Regions from separate parts of the Trichococcus flocculiformis genome, predicted to be linked through region 1. Evidence: riboswitches for the same ligand, from Rfam matches in the RefSeq annotation. Region 1 holds a riboswitch; each other region holds the start of a gene.

Region 1 (6,094 bases):
ACGATCATCATGTTCCAACTGGATGAAAAAGGCGTCATCGTCAGAGGCAAAAAGCTGCAAGGGACCACAATCTTGGCCAGGTTCAAACCGTACAACAAGTTCAACGGCAGACTGATCGAAGCCATCAAGGCAGAGGATCCGGATGTGCTGGCTGAAATCAAGATCACCCGCAAAACCATCATGAATGCGGTCGCTAATTACCGGATGTTCATAAACGGAGAAATCATTCCGGAGAAAGAATCTCCCTTTAAGGAATTGACCAAAAAAATTACAAACATTAAGTTCGGTTAAATTGTGTCAGAAATAATACATATAATAAGGAGTGTTACATATGGACTTTCTAGTTAAAGGTGCAGAAAGCTTTATCGGATTATTTCAATTAGGTGCAAATACATTTATGAGCTGGATGACCGGCATCGTCCCAATCGTATTGATGCTGATGGTATTCATGAATGTCGTAATCAAGCTGATCGGTGAGGAAAAAATCAACGGCCTCGCACAACGCTTCTCTAAATATTCCTTGGTCAGAAACTGTATCCTGCCTTTCTTGGCAGCCTTCATGTTGGGGAATCCCGCATCATTCACGTTAGGAAGATTTTTGCCGGAGTTCTACAAGCCAAGTTTCTATGCGGCGCTTGCGCAATACAACCATACGAGTAACGGCCTTTTCCCGCACATCAATGCAGGCGAATTGTTCGTATTCCTAGGAATCGCTTCGGGTGTTGAAACGTTAGGATTGAGCACCACGCCACTGGCTATCCGTTATCTGCTTGTCGGGCTTGTGATGAATGCTGTAGGCGCATATGTAACCGACTTCACAACGGCTTATGTCTGCAAAAAATCTGGAATCCAATTGAGCAAAACAGCGAAAGTTCAATAATAACGACCAAGAAGATGTTGCATTAAACAAATAGAATGCATGAGAACGAGAGGGGTATTCATTATGACAAAATATAACAGCATCAAAGTCGAAAAAGGTTCCGGCGGCTGGGGCGGACCACTGATCATCACACCAACAGAGCAAAAACATAAATTCATCTACATCGTAGGCGGCGGAGAAAAACCTGCCATCGTCGACAGAATCGCTGAACTTACAGGTATGGAAGCCGTAAACGGATTCAAAACATCCATTCCGGATGATGAAACAGCCTTGGCTATCATCGACTGCGGCGGAACATTGAGATGCGGCATCTATCCTCAAAAAGGCATCCCGACAATCAACGTTGTTGCCACCGGTAAATCTGGTCCTTTGGCTAAATACATCACCGAAGACATTTACGTTTCAAATGTTGGCTTGAATCAGATCCAAGTAACTGGCGAGACAGCAAATGTAGCGGCAGCAAGCGTAGCAACTGCAGAACCAGTGGCAGAAGAGAAAGTCGCTTACACTACAGATAAAAAACTGACGCAACAAAATGCCGAAAAAGGCAGCGTAGTGGCAAAAATCGGTTTGGCTGCAGGTAAAGGGATCGCAATCATGCTGCAATCAGCCCGTGAAGCGGTGCAGACAGTCTTGCAGACGATCATTCCGTTCATGGCCTTTGTAGCGATGCTGATCGGTATCATCCAAGGCAGCGGAATCGGTAATATGTTCGCGAAAATGATGATTCCATTGGCAGGCAATGTCTGGGGCTTGATGGTCATCGGTTTCATCTGCTCCTTGCCGATCCTTTCTCCGCTATTGGGACCTGGTGCTGTAATCGCGCAAGTTATCGGAACATTAATCGGTGTTGAAATCGGCAAAGGCAATATCGAACCAAGCTTAGCTTTACCGGCTTTGTTCGCCATCAACACACAAAATGCTTGCGATTTCATTCCAGTCGGGTTAGGCTTGCAGGAAGCAGAAGCCAAAACAGTAGAAGTCGGCGTACCATCCGTTCTTTATTCTCGATTCCTGAACGGTGTGCCCCGCGTATTCGTCGCTTGGTTAGCAAGCTTCGGATTATATTAAGAAAAAGAAAAGCTGAACGGGTTCGTTCAGCCCTGATAGAAATTTAGGAAATCGTGCCGACTGAGCATCGCAGAGCGCAATAGGCACGATTTATCTAATTTCCGAAGGGCTTACCCGTGAAGCTAGCCATCTTTTGGGAATGCAGAACATTTTGCAAATGTGTGAAGCAACTAAGGTGATGCACTTCTGAAATTGAATATTTAATAAATTACTATTGCTTTAAAAACTAATAATCGGAAAAGGTGAAGAAAAATGTCAATTTATTCAACGGTAGTCACAGAAATCGGACCTAATGCTAAGGAGTTTTTAGCTGAGGATATGATGGTATTGTTCGGAGACGATGCTCCGGAAGCATTGCGGCCATATTGCTTCCTGATCGAACAAAATGCACTGGAGCAGGATATTCAACTAGGACACGCGTTGGTTATCGGCGACGATAGTTATCGCGTCACAGCAGTGGGTGATGTGGTCAACAAAAACCTCAGGGATCTGGGGCACATCACCATTAACTTCAGCGGAGAAACAGTCGCTGAATTGGCAGGCTCTCTGTATGTTGAACACAAAACAGTGAACGAAATCGCGGAAGGCACCATCATCAAAATCACTGAAACTGTGGGGTAGTAGCGTATGTACATAGATTCGAACGACATCAAAGCAATCGGAAGTTTTTTGAAAAGCGGATTTCTGAAAGGAGTCACCACCAACCCGACGATTTTGTCGACTGGTTCCGGCAGTCGCTTCAAACAATTACAAGATTTATTGGCTTTGGAGCCGACGGAACTTTTTGTACAATTGCTGGGTACGACTTCTGAAGAAATGTTTGCCGATTATGAAGCAATAAAGACATTTGATGCAAATCACCGACTTTCGATAAAGATTCCCGTTACACAAGCAGGCTTGGAAACAATCAAAAAAGTGAAAGAGGACGATCCGGAAAGAGCGATCCTGGGGACACTGATCTATTCTGCGGACCAGGGGATCCTGGCCACCGCAGCCGGATGCGATTATCTGGCACCGTATGTGAACAGGATGCTGAACAATGCGATCGATCCCTTCAAGGCGATCCGTTCCATGCGGACGTTCATCGATGCCAGAGGCTACAAGACCAAAATCATGGCAGCGAGCTTCAAAAATTCCCAACAAGTCATCGATTCATTGGAGTCGGGCGCGCATACTGCCACGATCCCTCCGGATGTCCTGAATAACATGATGAACAAGGATTTGGCGCTGCAGGCATTGCAGGTTTTTGAAGCAGACGGACAAGCGTTGTTGGCTGCATATGGTGAATAAATACAAGAAACGGTAACGTTTCGTGCAACAGAACGAGTTGACTTCCGGAAAAATTATGATACGATTAGAACAACAGCAAATGAACTGAATATTCTTTTTACCACTAGGGGTGCTTTACCGGCGGATGACTGTCCGCCAAAAAGCTGAGATCGAAGTAGGACTTCGAGACCCTTAGAACCTGATCTGGTTTGTACCAGCGTAGGGAAGTGGCGGCCTCTTTTGGCTAAGTAAGTCCCTATTGCATAAGGAACATACAACCACTTTTTTCCGTTGGGAAGAGAGTGGTTTTTTTGTTTGCAAAAATCAAGAGCGGCCGTTCGGATAAGTCGGGACCCTTGCGGAGCGCTCACAGCATATGGAGGGAAAGCAATGACATTTTCAGCACAAATCCGCCAAGCGGTAGAACCGATCTGGGCAGCCAGCATGGAGCATCCGTTTGTGAAAGGGATCGGGGACGGCACCTTGCCGTTGGAGAATTTCCGTTTTTACATCCAGCAGGATTCCTATTACCTGACGCGCTTCGCCAAAATTTTGGCGCTCGGCGCAGCCAAAGCACCGGATATTGCGACGACCAACCAGTTCGCCGACTTCGCGAAGCATACGTACAGCGCCGAAATCGGCCTGCATGAACAATTTTCGAAAAGGATGGGCATCACCGCGGAAGAAAAAGAGTGTTTCAAACCCGCGCCCACAACATACGCCTACACGTCCCATCTCTATCATGCCGGCCACTCGGGGCATTTGGGGGATGTGATCGCCGCCGTTCTGCCTTGCTACTGGCTCTACGCCGAAATCGGCGACGCCTTCATTAATGCAGCACCGGAAGAACCGATCTATCAGGAATGGATCGCTACCTATGGCGGGAAGGATTTTCAGGACCGGGTGGATGAGCAGATTGAGCATCTGGATAAGATTGCCGCAGCCGTGAGTGAAGCCGACCGCGAAAGGATGAAAGAGCATTTCATCATCAGCAGTCAGTACGAATACGCATTTTGGGAAATGGCCTATCGCATGGAAACGTGGCCGGTACCGTTGGAGCAATAAGAGACAAAATAAAACACAATGAGGAGACAGATAAAATGAAAAAAGAATTGAAGCTTACAGATATTTTGGTGACGATCGTCATCGCCATCGCTTTTGGGATTGTCTACATCCTGTGGGGAACAGTCTATTACGCGGTGCAGCCGTTGGGTCTGCATCTTGATCAACTGCTTTACGGCATGTGGTTCATCGCCGGTACCGTCGCCTATTTCATCATCCGCAAACCGGGTGTGGCGCTGTTGGCGGAAATCGCTGCGGCTTCAGGTGAATTCCTTTTGGGTTCGCCATGGGGTCTGACCGTCTTGCTTTCCGGCGTGGTGCAGGGATTGTTTGCGGAATTGGTGTTCATGGCTTTCCGCTACAAACGTTTTGACCTGAAGGTTGCCGCTTTGGCAGCTTCGGCATCTTGTGTGGGTTCGCTTTTGGTGGATGCTTTGAACGGGCAGATCGCTGAGCTGGCTCCTTGGAACTTGGCGCTTTACTTGCTGGCCCGTTTTGCCGGATCGATTTTCTTTGCCGGGGTGCTGGCCTATTATTTGGCGGAAGTCCTGGAGGATACCGGCGTGACGAACCTTGTCCGTCCGCTTTCGACTGAAGATTTCACAGATATGGATTAAGGAGGATGGCGGAAATGGAGCAGCGAGCGTATGTGGAAAAGCTGAAGTTGAAGTTTCCCGGCGACGCCGATTTGTTGTTCAAGGACCTTTCCTTTTCGGTGGCTGAAGGCGAAAAAGTGCTGCTTTTGGGGCCGTCCGGCTGCGGCAAATCCACGCTGCTGCAGGTGTTGAGCGGGCTGATTCCGCAATCGATCGAAGTGCCGATGAAGGCCGAAAAGCTCGTGACGCCGGCTTCCTGGGGCTATGTTTTTCAGGACCCGGACAGCCAATTCTGCATGCCCTATGTCGATGAAGAACTCGCTTTTGTGCTCGAAAATCTGGCGGTTCCGCGCGAAGAGATGGCTGCCAAAATAGACTTTGCGCTCCGGCAAGTGGGTTTGGAGCTGGCGGACAGCCATATCCCCATCGAAAGCCTTTCCGGAGGGATGAAGCAACGGCTGGCGATCGCCTCGGTATTGGTGTTGGATCCGGAAGTGCTCTTTTTGGATGAGCCCTCCGCCATGCTGGATCCGGAAGGAACGGAAGCGATCTGGGAGGTCCTGCAGGATGTCTGCAAGGACAAAACGGTCATCATTGTGGAACACAAAATCGATCATGTGCTGGCATTCGCCGAACGGCTCGTGTTGTTCGATGCATCCGGCCGCATCATCGCCGATGGACCGAACGAAGAAATCTTCTCGGCCCACAAGGACGAGATGAAGGAGCAGGGCATCTGGTTTCCGGGGGTATGGGACCAACATCTGGCGGAAACGCCCTTGCAACGAAAGCAGAAGTCCTTTAGATTGCAGAGTCCGCTGCTGGAACTGCGCGATTTTAAAGGCTTGCGCAATGGGGAAATAAAAATTCAAGGGGCCGGGCTGGCGGCCTATCCGGGTGAATGGGTCATCATCCGCGGCCAAAACGGAGCCGGAAAAAGCACCTTCCTCCATGCCGTCATGCAGTTCATCAAAACGAGCGGGCACTACGAGTTGGAGGGAAAGCCAATCAGAAAATTGAAGAAGCTAGCCGAACGGGTGGCTTTCGTTTTCCAGAATCCGGAGTACCAGTTTGTGGCGAACATGGTCTACGAAGAGATGGCTTATTCGCTCCGGTTGGACGGCAAGGGGAATTCGGAAATCGAGAAGCTGGTGGAGGAATACCTGGAACTCTTCCAGTTGAGCGGGCAGCGGGAGAAAAATCCTTTCCAACTTTCGAT
Region 2 (6,094 bases), 1.3 Mb from region 1:
CGAGGATAGAAATAACCTGTTTGATATTTGACATTCTTGTGTTGTATAGCTGTCAGTCCGTTTTTGATTCAAAAAGTTTGATGCTACTCTTTCTATCCTTTATTTATCTGTTATAATGGCGTGGATATCTTTTTTGCTGTAGGTTATCCTAAATAAAGGAGGGGCTTATTTGAAACTTTTACATACATTAAAACCGATAGTTGCAGTCATTGCCGGGAATATTATTGTCGCATTTGCGATAGCGGCGTTTATTTTGCCGAAAAATCTGATTGCCGGTGGATCGACGGGGCTTGCCATCATTTTGAATCATTTCTTCGGGTTGAACATTTCTTTGGTCGTGCTGATTTTCAATGGTCTCATGTTTTTCATCGGAGCCGCGTTGTTGGGAAGGAAGTTCGCCTTGACGACGATTCTGAGCACGATTATATTTCCTACTTTTTTGACTTTTTTCCGAACAATACCCGCTTTGCAGGATATGACGGATGACATTCTGCTATCGGCCATTTATGCTGGGATCCTCTGCGGATTGGGTGTGGGACTGGTGTTCAAGGTCGGTGCTTCCACGGGGGGAATGGACATTCCGCCGTTGCTTTTGAACAAGCATTTCCGCATACCGGTTGCAGCGGGAATGTATACATTCGACGTTATTTTCCTACTGGTCCAGGCGTTCTTTTCCAGCATGGAACAGATCCTTTACGGGCTCATCATGGTGTTCCTGACGTCCATCGTCATCAACAAAGTCATGGTCACCGGAACAAACAAGATGCAGCTTTTCATCATTTCTAAAAAATTTGAGGAAATCAAAGAGGCGTTGCTGTATGTGCAGGATGTGGGTCTGACGCTGGTGAACATCGAAACGGCTTTTGAGGGGGCGCAGCAGCAAGCGGTGCTTTGCGTCATCGAGCAGCGTAAACTGTCCGCCATCAATGCCTTGGTCAACGATATCGATCCATTTGCTTTCGTGATCATCGGACAGGTCCATGAGGTCGCAGGGAAGGGCTTCACGTTGGAGCGACAGTCCGGATTAGTCGAATAGAATCAAAAAACTGAGGCGTGATCCGAGATTCGGATCACGCCTCAGTTTTTCTGTAATTAAAAGTGGATGTTTCATGACCGGGTAACCGGTCCAAATTGGGCGATCAAGTCATGGATTGTCGGCTGTTCTCTTTGCGTTCATACGCAAACAACCGAGAGATCCACGAAGTGTTGGCTGATCTGTCTGAACACCGACGTAAACAACCGAGAGATCCGCGAAGTGTCGGCTGTTCCAGCCGAACGTAGACGCAAACAGCCGAGAGATCCACGAAGCGTCGGCTGTTCCGGCCGGATGCGGACGCAAACAACCGAGCTCTCCGCGAAGTGTCGGCTGTTCCAGCCGAACGCGGAAGCAAACAACCGAGAGAACCGCGAAGTGTCGGTCGTTCCGGACGAACGCGGATGCAAACAGCCGTGAGATCCGCGGAGTGTCGGTTGTTCCAGACGAACGCGGAAGCAAACAACCGAGAGAACCGCGAAGTGTCGGCTGTTCCGGCCGGACGCAGATGCAAACAACCGAGAGAACCGCGAAGTGTCGGCTGTTCCAGCCGAACGCAGACGCAAACAGCCGATATAGCTCATGAACAACGGTTGTTCCGGCACGAAATCAGTATCCGCGGACGGCTTTTTTCGGAACGTACAATTGTGGGTTCGTCTTGGCGATGACAGCCAGCACCATGATCGTGAACGCTCCGGTCGCCAAAGCGCTGGCGCCATTCAGCGTGATGGAGTAGAGCCATGCGCTCCAGCCTTCAGGGGCGTAGGATCCCCAGAAGTAGTAGCCGGCAATCGTGTGCCAGAAGTAGCGGCCGATAGTCCCGACTACGGTACCTATAAAGACATTCCACAAAAGCATTTTTTTATTTTGATCCGCAATCGCCTGTTGCACTTTCGGCGTGAAAAGACCCGCCAAGCCGGTGAAACCAAAGGCGATGAAGTACTCGATGAATCCTTGCAGCGGGGTCAGGATATAGGCAGTCCCGATCAGGATGTGCAGCACGCCCCACAGGAAACTGGCGAAGAAACCGGGGACCAAACCGCGGCGCAGGCAGTAAAGCAGCATGACCGGTGCTCCCACCGTGACGGAAAAACTTGGGCCGATATTGAAAGGGATCAGGGATAAAACGGTTGCTAAAGCAGCAATGATGGTTCCTTCGATCCAGATGTTCAGATTTTTTGACATAAAAAAAACTCCTCCTTTTTTTGGGCATAATATACCATCGACAAAGGAGGAGAATAAAATTCAATTCTCAATCACAATCCCTACGCTCGTGCTAACGAACAGGTTCGAAGGGTCAGAATCTATGTTCAATCTCAGCCGCGGACGGCCCCCCTTTGTGAAACGGTTTATTCAGTTAAGTTACACTTTACTACAGTTGATTTTTTTATGCAAGTTGCACGGTGCACAAAGCCGCATCCCGGACTATGCCAGAATGGCTAAACACTTGTGCGGAATGACCTATTTCTGCTCTTTTTCGGCCTGGGCCTTCAGGATGGCTTCGCGCTTCTTTTTCTTCTGCGTATTCAGGTAGGAATCGATTATGCCACCGGTCAGCATGCCGATACCGAAGCCATAAGTCAGGTTGCCCGCGAAATAACCGATTGAAGCCCCGATCAGCATGCCGTACATCGTAAAATTGAATGAATTCTGCAATTTCGGATCTTCGTCGACCGGCAGTTTTTTATTGGTTACCGCGCCAGTATTGTTTTTATGCAGTTCCGGTATTGTTGGTTTCACATTTCTGCGTTGGATCTGGTTGCCTTTGTTCTTTTTCGCCATTTCGTGTACTTCCTTCCGTCTATCTGACACTTGTATTGTCTCCAATGAACATCATATCAGTTCATTTCCGGCTCTTCAATAGAACTCGCTGGCGGATATACGCGGAATCGTACAAATGGAGGAATTCTTCCCAAATCGGAGGATCATTGATCTTCTTCGGACAGTTCGACCGGGTCGCCGTTGTCATCCTGGAAATAGCCCTTCAGCACAAAAGCATCATCGCTCGGCCGATAACCGAGGGCAGTTTTGGCCTGTGAGATGTCCAAGCGCGGGAAACGATTATCGGAAAGGCCGTTCACCAACAGGAACGGCTCAACCAGTTTGGCTTTCAGGGCGCAGTCGACTAAATGGCAAAGGTCCCGTGGAGACAGGTATTCAGCCAAGCCCGCTTCGTCGACGATCGGGTCATCGAGGTTTTCATCAAAGTTGCCGATGCGGATGCCGATGGATTCTTGGCCTTCCGTAAAGGCGAAGTGGCTGGCCAATCCTTCCAGATAGACTTTCGAAACGCCGTAAATATCGCCCGGGCGGACAGGTTCATCGACGTGAACCTGCACATTTTTCGGATAGGCGCTGACGGCGTGGATGGAACTGGCGAAGATGATACGTTTGACGAAGTTTTCGTACTTGGAGGATTCCTTGAACAGGTAGAAGGGCATCTTGTAGTTCAAATCGATCAGCTCATCGTCAAAAATAGCATCTGGTGAAGGATTGCCGGCCAGATGGATAACGTAATCGATCCCTTCCAGCAGCCCGTCCCAGTTGCCGGCGACAGTCAGGTCCAACTCTTTGACGATGGTGCCCTCCAAAAGGGCCGGATCGACGTTATGGAAATGGATATCCACCAAAGTCAGTTCGTAGCTCTCCTTCAGATGATCCGCCAAAATTCTTCCTATATTACCGCTTGCGCCGGTGATCATGATTGTGGTCATTGTCGAAATACCCCCTTGTTTTTTTTACAGTTGCTATCGTGAACGTCTTTGGTTTAACTGTATGCAAGCCACCGGAAAATGTCAAAGGATAGCCCTTACAAAAACGGCGATTCGTCGGACGAAAAGGGAATGTTATATTTGAGTAAAATGTAGGTAAATTAATTGAGACACGGGCGTTATCCCTGTATAATAGGGGTAAGATGATAGGCAAGGGCAAGACACTTTTCAATCGAAAACGAAGGGGTGAGTCGGATGGACTTGTTGAATTTGCAAATGCGCGCTTTTCAAGGTCAGTGCGGATCTGTTGTGCAACAATCTTCCCATTCATTCTATTGCCCGACAGAGCACGTGCTTTCGCATGTGTTTTTTTGTTGATCCTGAAAGGTACCAGCGGGGCTTATCATCATAATGCCGAGCATCAAACGGGGGTGATGATCATACTACTTTCTCAAAACAAGTCAAAACGGAAAGGAACGGTGATCCGACGCATATCTCCTAGCTGTCAGGTGTGACAGCCATCGTACCGATGAAAGGCGTGAGGCCGGATAGCATGGTAACGTATCACCCGATAAAATGTGAAAATAGAAAAACTGGCGAGGTTCCCTTTCGGGTGCCTCGCCAGTTTTTTTGAATCGGGATTACGCTTTTTTGACGAATTCGGACTTCAGTTTCATCGCGCCGAAGCCATCGATTTTGCAGTCGATGTTGTGGTCACCTTCGATCAAACGGATGCCTTTGACTTTTGTTCCGACTTTCAATGCGCTCGAGCTGCCTTTGACTTTCAGGTCCTTGATGACCGTAACAGTGTCGCCGTCCTGCAGCAGGTTGCCGTTCGCGTCCTTGACGATCAATTGATCTTCATTAGTTGCTTCAGCGGCATCCGCGCTCCATTCGTGTGCGCACTCGGGGCAGACCAGCATTGTGCCGTCTTCGTAAGTGTAAGGGGAGCCGCATTTCGGGCAATTCGGTAATTCCATCATGATTTTTATTCCTCCGTTGTTTTGATTAACTGTCTTTTTATTTTCCATTTCCGGCCTTTTATCCAAGGCGGAAGATGCTTCTATACTGCCATATTTTCGCCTTGTTGACAATAGAAAATAGACAATATAAGAATAATAACCAATAAGAAGAAAGATAACGGATCGGGAAGGCTCTATATGTGTTGTTGACTGAGGTTGTCCGATAACCATGTGGAATCGGACAACTAGAGCGCAAGCGCATTATGACATTCCAAAAAGGTCCGGATCGAAGTCATCGATCCGGGCCTTTTCGATCAGATGCTGCTCAACACAACATCCTTCTGTACAGACATTTTCGCTCTGCTCTCTTTAATCGCTACCTGTGCGGAAGCCAAGCGGGCGATCGGCACGCGGAAAGGCGAGCAGGAAACGTAATCCAAGCCGATGCTTGAGAAGAAGGCGATCGATTCCGGATCGCCGCCGTGTTCGCCGCAGACGCCCAGACTTAAGTCAGGGTTGGTTTCGCGGCCTAATTTGGCGGATAATTTGACGAGTTTGCCGATGCCTTTCACGTCCAATGAGTGGAACGGATTTGGCTTCAGCAAGCCTTTGTCTTCGTATTCCTGCAGGAACTTGCCGGCGTCGTCGCGGGAGAAGCCGAAGCCCATCTGCGTCATATCGTTCGTGCCGAAGCTGAAGAAGTCGGCCGCCTGCGCGATTTCGTCGGAAGTGACCGCGGCGCGCGGGATTTCGATCATCGTCCCGATCAGGTAGGGGATGGTCGCAGCCTTCTCAGAGAATACTTCCTCAATCTCCGCCACGATTTCCGCTTTGACGTAGCGCAGCTCGTCGACGTCGCAGACCAACGGAATCATGATTTCCGGTGTGATTGTGCTGCCGGTTTCTTCGGAAGCGGCGAAGGCCCCCTCGATGATGGCGCGCGCCTGCATCCGGTAGATTTCCGGGTAAGTGACGGCCAAACGGCAACCGCGGTGACCGAGCATCGGATTGACTTCATGCAAGGAATCGATGTGCGCTTCCAAACCAGCCAAACTGGTTCCCATTGATTCCGCCAAGGCAAGCTTATCCGCATGCGCAGTCGGTAGGAATTCATGCAATGGCGGGTCCAGTAAGCGGACGGTCATCGGCCGCTCCTGTAGCAGGGCGAACATTTCCTGGAAATCCTGGCGCTGCATTTCCAACAGCTCTGCCAGGTACTTTTTGCGTTCGTCCAGTGTGCGGGAAAGGATCATCTGGCGGACGGCCGGTATCCGATCCTTATGGAAGAACATGTGCTCGGTCCGGCAAAGTCCGACACCTTCCGCGCCCAGGGACAAGGCTTGTCTGACGTCGGTCGGGGAATCCGCATTGGCTTTGACCTGCAGCAC
Region 3 (6,094 bases), 210 kb from region 1:
GAATGGCCCTTCGAGGTGGATGCCTTGGATGACTGGATTTTTTTCTGAAGCCTTGCGGATGCCGATCAATGCCCTCTCGATATTTTCAGAAGATTGCGTCATCGTCGTCGGAAAATAGCTGGTGATCCCTTCCCGGTGCATCGCTGCAATCATCCGATTGATGTCTTCCGCATCACCGTCCATGTTGTCCACACCATATCCGCCATGACTGTGGACATCAATGAATCCGGGCACCAGTCTGCTTCCGGCTGCATCAATCACTTCTTCGCCTGATTCAGGAACGTACTCCGACATCTTTCCGACTGCGCTGATTTCTTTTTCAAACCGGACGAATCCATCAAAAATGACTGTTTCTCCGGTATAAACTTCTGCATGGATGATCACTCTTTTCATTTGTATCCCCCTCTTTGATCGTGAACTTTTTTCACTGTCCACTTGCATGACTCAAACAGCACATCGCGCTATTCTGTTTTTTTTGAATAACCTTGCACATTTGCTCTCGTCAGATCCATATTGTATTGGAAATCATGGTCCTGCAACAGGAAGGTCGAAATCACATCGATCAGGTACATCATCCCGAACTGCGTGTTGACGAACACCGTGTTGTTGACGAAACGCGAGTGATAACCGAAGCACGTGACATCCGCCAGTTTCGTCAGCGAACTGTTTTTGAAGCTCGTCAGGGCGATGATCTTCGCTTTTTTCTTCTTCGCGATCTCCAAAGATGCAATCAGTTCAGGGGTCTCTCCCGAATTTGAAATGGCGATCACCAATTCGCCCTCCTTGATGATCGAACTGTTGATGATCATCAGGTGGGAATCCGTAACCCCCGTAGTATTCAGCCCCATCCGGATCAAGCGTTGCGCCAATTCCGCGGCCGTGAAACCGGAACTGCCGATGCCGTAGATGACTGTTTTGTTTGCGTTTTTGATCCAATCACCAACCGTTTCGATTGCCTGATCCTCGATCATCTGATTGGTTTCATCGATGACTTGTGTATAATAGCCATAAATATCGTCATAGACGGTCGGCATTTCTTTCGAAGGATGACCGCTCGCCAATGAACGCAGCGCAATCTTCATGTCCACAAACCCATCGATGTTGATGCGTTTACAGAACCGGGTGATGCTGGAAGTCGAGGTATCCGCCTTCGCTGCCAAATCCTTGATGTTCATATTTTTGATGGATGCTTTGTTCTGCAGAATGTAATCCGCAATCTTTTTCTCGTTCGCGGAAAAAGTAGAATACTGATTCTGTATTTCTTCGATGATTGTCATTTACTTGTTGCCTCCGCCTGCTTTGCGCAACCACCAAAAGCGCACTGCGCATTTCTTCCCTTCGCCTTTTCCCTCTATGCTGATAGAATAACACATGAAAATAGTTTTTTCAATTATTATTTACTGAAAATTATTTTCTTTAACTTATCTATTGGAGACACTTTTAGACAGCAGAAAGCCGCCCCCTTCCGAGAGCGGCTTCCTTCATAAGCAGATGCTTCAGATTATGTTCCGGTCCAATACGCTTCTTTTTTCCATTTCCAGGATGATAAAATATGCCATCCCGGCTCCGATGGCGGAACTGATCGCGAAGCTCGGCAGGAAGAGCATCAGTGCAGCTTCCATGCCCATAAAGAACTGCGCCAGCAAAGTGCTCACCAACGAGCCCAGAATTCCGGTGCCAATCCATTCACCCAGTGCCGCGTAACCGAGCTTTTGCGTTCTGGCATAAAACAGACCTGCGCAAACAGCTCCAATCATGCTGCCAGGAAAGGCAAATATGGTTCCCGTCCCCAACAGGTTGCGCAGCAAGGATACGCTGAAGGCTTGCAGGACGGCATACCCCGGTCCTAACCAGACAGCGGTCAATACGTTCAAAAGATGTTGCACCGGCGCTACTTTTGCCAGTCCGATCGGAATGACGAAGATGCTGTTGCTGACCACCCCCATGGCGATGATCAAGGCAGTGGTGACTAATTTCTTTGTGTTCATACTATTTTCCCCTTTTCAGTTTGATTTATTATTTTTGCATCTTGCTCTTTCCTAACTGTTTCCCCTCCTCCCTGAATTGAACGAAAATAAAAAGACACCTCCCCTGAGATGTCTTGGATATACGTACGGACTCCAGACCGAGCTCAGTTCCCTCCGCCAGTACGAACTGGATCAGGTTTGAAGGGTTCCGACAGTTTCGGTCTCAGCGCTCGCGCGCACCCCTACTGAAAATAAAAAACGCTATATGATCTGATGCGAAAATCAGAAAATATAACGTTTTGATGTCTATTATGCGAATAGTCAAACGCCACATTCCCTCCGCTAGTATGAACTAGATCAGGTACAAAGAGTTCCGGCAATGCCGGTCTCAGCGCAATAGCGCACCCCCAGTGTTTCTCATTTGATTCTAACCAATAATCCGCGGAAACGCAACCCTATTCTGAAGCTTTCTCTCCCGCAGCGCTCGGATCCAACACAATGGCTTTTCCGAAACTGTCCTGGCTCTGCAAAAAGGCATGGGCTTGGGCAACCTCTTCGAGCGGGAAGACTCGCTCGGGATCCACAGCAATGCCTTTTTCTTCAATGTACTCCAGCAGTTCATTCACCTTCTCGCCGGAGACGTCACTCGAATGGAAAGTAGTCAAGTAGCTGTTATGCTTCAATTCCATGATGGGATCGAAATCCTCCAGGAACCATTTCCCGCCCAGTTGACCGGTGCTGCAGACAACGCCGCCTTCCCGGATATGGGAAAGGCTGTCCTTGATCGTCGCAGGGCCGATCAATTCCAGAATTTTGTCGAAAGTCTCTTCCGTTTCCAACACGCCGTTGCGGTCTTCGACGTAGTCGGTGAAGCCGGCTTCTTTCAATCTCTCACCCTTTTCGGCTTTCCGCGTGCTCCCATAAATCCTGATATCCGGGAATTGGGCTTTGACCAACTTGGCAAAGGCAACCCCTACTCCGCTCGTTGCACCCCGAACCAAAATTTGATCGGATGCTTGGATCCTCAGATTCTTCATGGAACCGAAAGCCGTATAGTAGGTTTCCGGAATGGCCGCCAGTTGGGCCCAGGGCAAATCGGTGTGGATGGGGTAGATTTGGTCATTCGGCAACAGGACATATTCCGCATAACTCCCGTCGAAGGCCCTCCCCATCTCTCCCATGATCGACACCACTTTTTGACCGAGAGGCAATTTCTCTTCGTCGCTCGAACGCTCCACTATCCCTACGCATTCAATCCCTAAAATGCGGGGAAATTTGACCAAGGGGGATTTCCCCTCCCGCGTAAAGATTTCCGAATGGTTGATGCCGAAGCCCATGACCTTCACGAGCGACCAGCCTTCCCGGATTTCCGGAAGCGGAACTTCCTGATGCACCAGTTTTTCCGGTCCGCCCGCTTCATGCACTACGACTGCCTTCATTTCTCCGACTTCCTTTCTTATTTTCATAGCGACAGCATGCAGCTGGGTCTTCCCGATTGCGTACCGCAAAATTTCTTGTAGGCACAGGAGTCGCACAAAGTCACGGCATCTGTTTGAAAAAGCGGCACCGATTCGCCCTGGGCAACCTCCGTCAGTTGAACCGAAACCGCACGCCCTTCATAAGACAGGCCGGATTTCTTTGCCTGCTCCTGCTGCTTTCTTTTGTCCAAAATTTCATACTTCCGTCCGTTCTTCACAAAATGATTCCCGGTTTCGATGAATTCGAAGTTCACATGCTGGTCCACGCAATCTTGGTGCATCCTGTGCACCCATTCATAATGGCATTCCCTTGCCCCATCATAGTTTTCCCCGCCAACGATGACGCGTTCGATTTTTCCGGACGACAAATGCTTCGTCAAGTCGATTTCGCCGATCAACGGTGCGGCCATGATGCCTCGGTGTTTGAAAGGCAGATCCAGGAGTACCGGGATCCGCCTATCGGCCATCTTTTGGTTTTCGGCAGAGACATTCATCCACACGTTTTCCCAACCGTCTCCCCAATTTTCAGGAAGGCAATCTTTCACGCGTTCGATTCTTTTCGTCAACAAGTAGAACAGCACGTCCGAACGCTTCTCAATCATCTTCCAGACTTCCCCGCGCCACTCGTCCGCTTCCTCAAGAAAGAAGTCAGAAGTCATGCAGACGCGTATCGTGGAACCAGGAGGTATGACAAAGTCGCCGCGCCGGTTTCTTTTCAACGGTCGATCGAAGCTGCTCTGGACTTTATAAATCAGCGCGCCATCTTTTCCTCGTTGACTATCCAAATGAAACATATAACAATTTTGGCATCCCGGGCTGACCTTTTTGCAGCCGTGCCACGGGTTCCAGATATCACTCAAGCGACCACTCCTTTGAAAAGATCAGGCAAATCTCCGTCGCAACGCGTTCTCAAGTAAGTACAGGATGACATTGACAAGCAGACACAACAACATCGACAGCACAGTGCCCCACAACAGTTTTACGACGCTGAATGTCCGCAAGCCATCGAAAAGGACAGTTCCCAACCCGCCCGCATTGATCGTTGCGGCGATGGTTGCGATGCCGATTGTGGAGGTCGCAGCGATCCGTATCCCTGCGATGATTGATGACATTGCCAACGGCAGTTGGATTTTCCGGAACATTTGATTCCTCGTCATGCCCATCCCTCCAGCGGCTTCGATGATTGTCGGATCGATCTCCTTGATCCCTGCGGAAAAACTGCGCAACAGGACATATTGGCAATAAATCACCAATACGATGATGGCCGTGTTCCTTCCCAGTCCCGTCAACGGAATCAAGATGGCAAATAGAGCAAGACTCGGGATCGAATAAAGCAAAGAGGTCAGATAGATCAAGCCGTTCATCACGCGTTCCTGATGCATGCAGGCCAGGATTATGCCACTAGCGATGAGGATGGCGATCGTCAGCGTCGTCCCCACTAATTCGATATGCTGCATCGTGGCAAGCAACAGTTTTTCATGGTAAGTATTCCAGTATGCAATCATTTCAGCTCACTCCAAAATGCCTCTTGTTCCTTTACGGTGGCAATCAAATTTGCGACAAACTCCGTTTTCGGATTGCGCATGATTTCCCTCGGTGCATCAAATTGACAAATCTTGCCTTTGTCCATTACCAGCACTCTCGTCCCCAGCTTGAACGCCTCATTGATGTCGTGGGTGACCAGCACAAAGGTTTTGTCTCCCAATTCTTTGTGGATCTTTTGCAGTTCATTCTGCAGTTGTAGGCGCGTGATTGCATCGACCGCTCCAAATGGTTCATCCAGCAGCATCACTTTCGGATTGGCGGCAAGCGCCCTCGCAACGCCGATACGCTGTTGCTGACCGCCGGATAATTGTTTCGGCTTTCTGTCGGCAAACACATTCGGATCCAGTTGGACAAGCTCCAGCAATTCTTTGACGCGGGCTTGGATTTCCTTCTTGTCCCACTTCAGCAGTTCCGGGACTGTCGCGATGTTTTGGGCAACGGTCATGTGCGGAAACAGACCGATTTGTTGGACGACATAACCGATTTTCCGTCTAAGATCCACTTCGTTCATTCCGCTGATGTCCTCTCCGAAGAAGGTTATGTTCCCTTCATCTTCACGGATCAACCGGTTGATCATTTTTAAAGTCGTCGTTTTGCCGGAGCCGGAAGAACCCAGGACAGTGATGAACTCCCCCTCCTTAATTTCAAAAGAGATATCATCGACTGCCTTCGTGCCCCCTTCCCCGTAGAGCTTCGTCACATTTTTGAATTCTATCGCGGTTTGCTCCATGCGGCCTCAACGCCTCCTTATTTTATCGAATCAAAGTACTCTTTCGCGACCGCTTCATATTCTTGTCCATCGACGTCCACTTTAGCATTCAGATTCGTCATAGTCTCCGTATCCAAAGTACTGCTGATGTTGTTCAGAATTTCCGCAATGTCAGGATTCACTTCCAACACTTCATTTCGGATTACTGGAGCCAAGTTATAAGGCGGCCAGAATTTTTTATCATCCACCAAGACGGTAAATTCTTCTTTATTTGTCAGTTGTCCTTCTGTCGTATAGGCCGGAGCGACATCCGCTTCATCATTTTTCAAGACTTCATATTTCAAACTGTTGTCGTAGACTGTCGAACTCTTCCAATTGAATTCTCCGTATGCTTT

What was found. A riboswitch is a leader RNA that binds a small molecule or an ion and turns the genes downstream of it on or off. The one in region 1 is predicted to bind thiamine pyrophosphate.
Region 2: another riboswitch for thiamine pyrophosphate. It lies ahead of thiT (energy-coupled thiamine transporter ThiT); the one in region 1 lies ahead of tenA (thiaminase II).
Region 3: another riboswitch for thiamine pyrophosphate. It lies ahead of thiW (energy coupling factor transporter S component ThiW); the one in region 1 lies ahead of tenA (thiaminase II).

Annotation. Positions count from the first base shown of each region.
Region 1 is NZ_OY759718.1:512,789-518,882, forward strand. It holds gene ACKPCD_RS02740 (transcriptional regulator GutM) at 1-291, shown strand, start outside; gene srlA (PTS glucitol/sorbitol transporter subunit IIC) at 332-880, shown strand; gene srlE (PTS glucitol/sorbitol transporter subunit IIB) at 944-1,951, shown strand; gene ACKPCD_RS02755 (PTS glucitol/sorbitol transporter subunit IIA) at 2,204-2,572, shown strand; gene ACKPCD_RS02760 (transaldolase family protein) at 2,579-3,241, shown strand; TPP riboswitch at 3,337-3,463, shown strand; gene tenA (thiaminase II) at 3,611-4,285, shown strand; gene ACKPCD_RS02770 (ECF transporter S component) at 4,321-4,899, shown strand; gene ACKPCD_RS02775 (ABC transporter ATP-binding protein) at 4,914-6,094, shown strand, end outside.
Region 2 is NZ_OY759718.1:2,349,713-2,355,806, reverse strand. It holds gene ACKPCD_RS11255 (YitT family protein) at 170-1,036, shown strand; gene ACKPCD_RS11250 (hypothetical protein) at 1,103-1,453, shown strand; gene thiT (energy-coupled thiamine transporter ThiT) at 1,643-2,218, opposite strand; TPP riboswitch at 2,279-2,380, opposite strand; gene ACKPCD_RS11240 (hypothetical protein) at 2,495-2,815, opposite strand; gene ACKPCD_RS11235 (NAD-dependent epimerase/dehydratase family protein) at 2,959-3,747, opposite strand; gene ACKPCD_RS11230 (zinc ribbon domain-containing protein YjdM) at 4,386-4,724, opposite strand; gene ppdK (pyruvate, phosphate dikinase) at 5,021-6,094, opposite strand, start outside.
Region 3 is NZ_OY759718.1:725,470-731,563, reverse strand. It holds gene nagA (N-acetylglucosamine-6-phosphate deacetylase) at 1-393, opposite strand, end outside; gene ACKPCD_RS03830 (MurR/RpiR family transcriptional regulator) at 462-1,277, opposite strand; gene thiW (energy coupling factor transporter S component ThiW) at 1,497-1,988, opposite strand; TPP riboswitch at 2,120-2,221, opposite strand; TPP riboswitch at 2,284-2,386, opposite strand; gene ACKPCD_RS03820 (zinc-binding dehydrogenase) at 2,423-3,406, opposite strand; gene ACKPCD_RS03815 (DUF5131 family protein) at 3,430-4,305, opposite strand; gene ACKPCD_RS03810 (ABC transporter permease) at 4,327-4,950, opposite strand; gene ACKPCD_RS03805 (ABC transporter ATP-binding protein) at 4,947-5,720, opposite strand; gene ACKPCD_RS03800 (glycine betaine ABC transporter substrate-binding protein) at 5,738-6,094, opposite strand, start outside.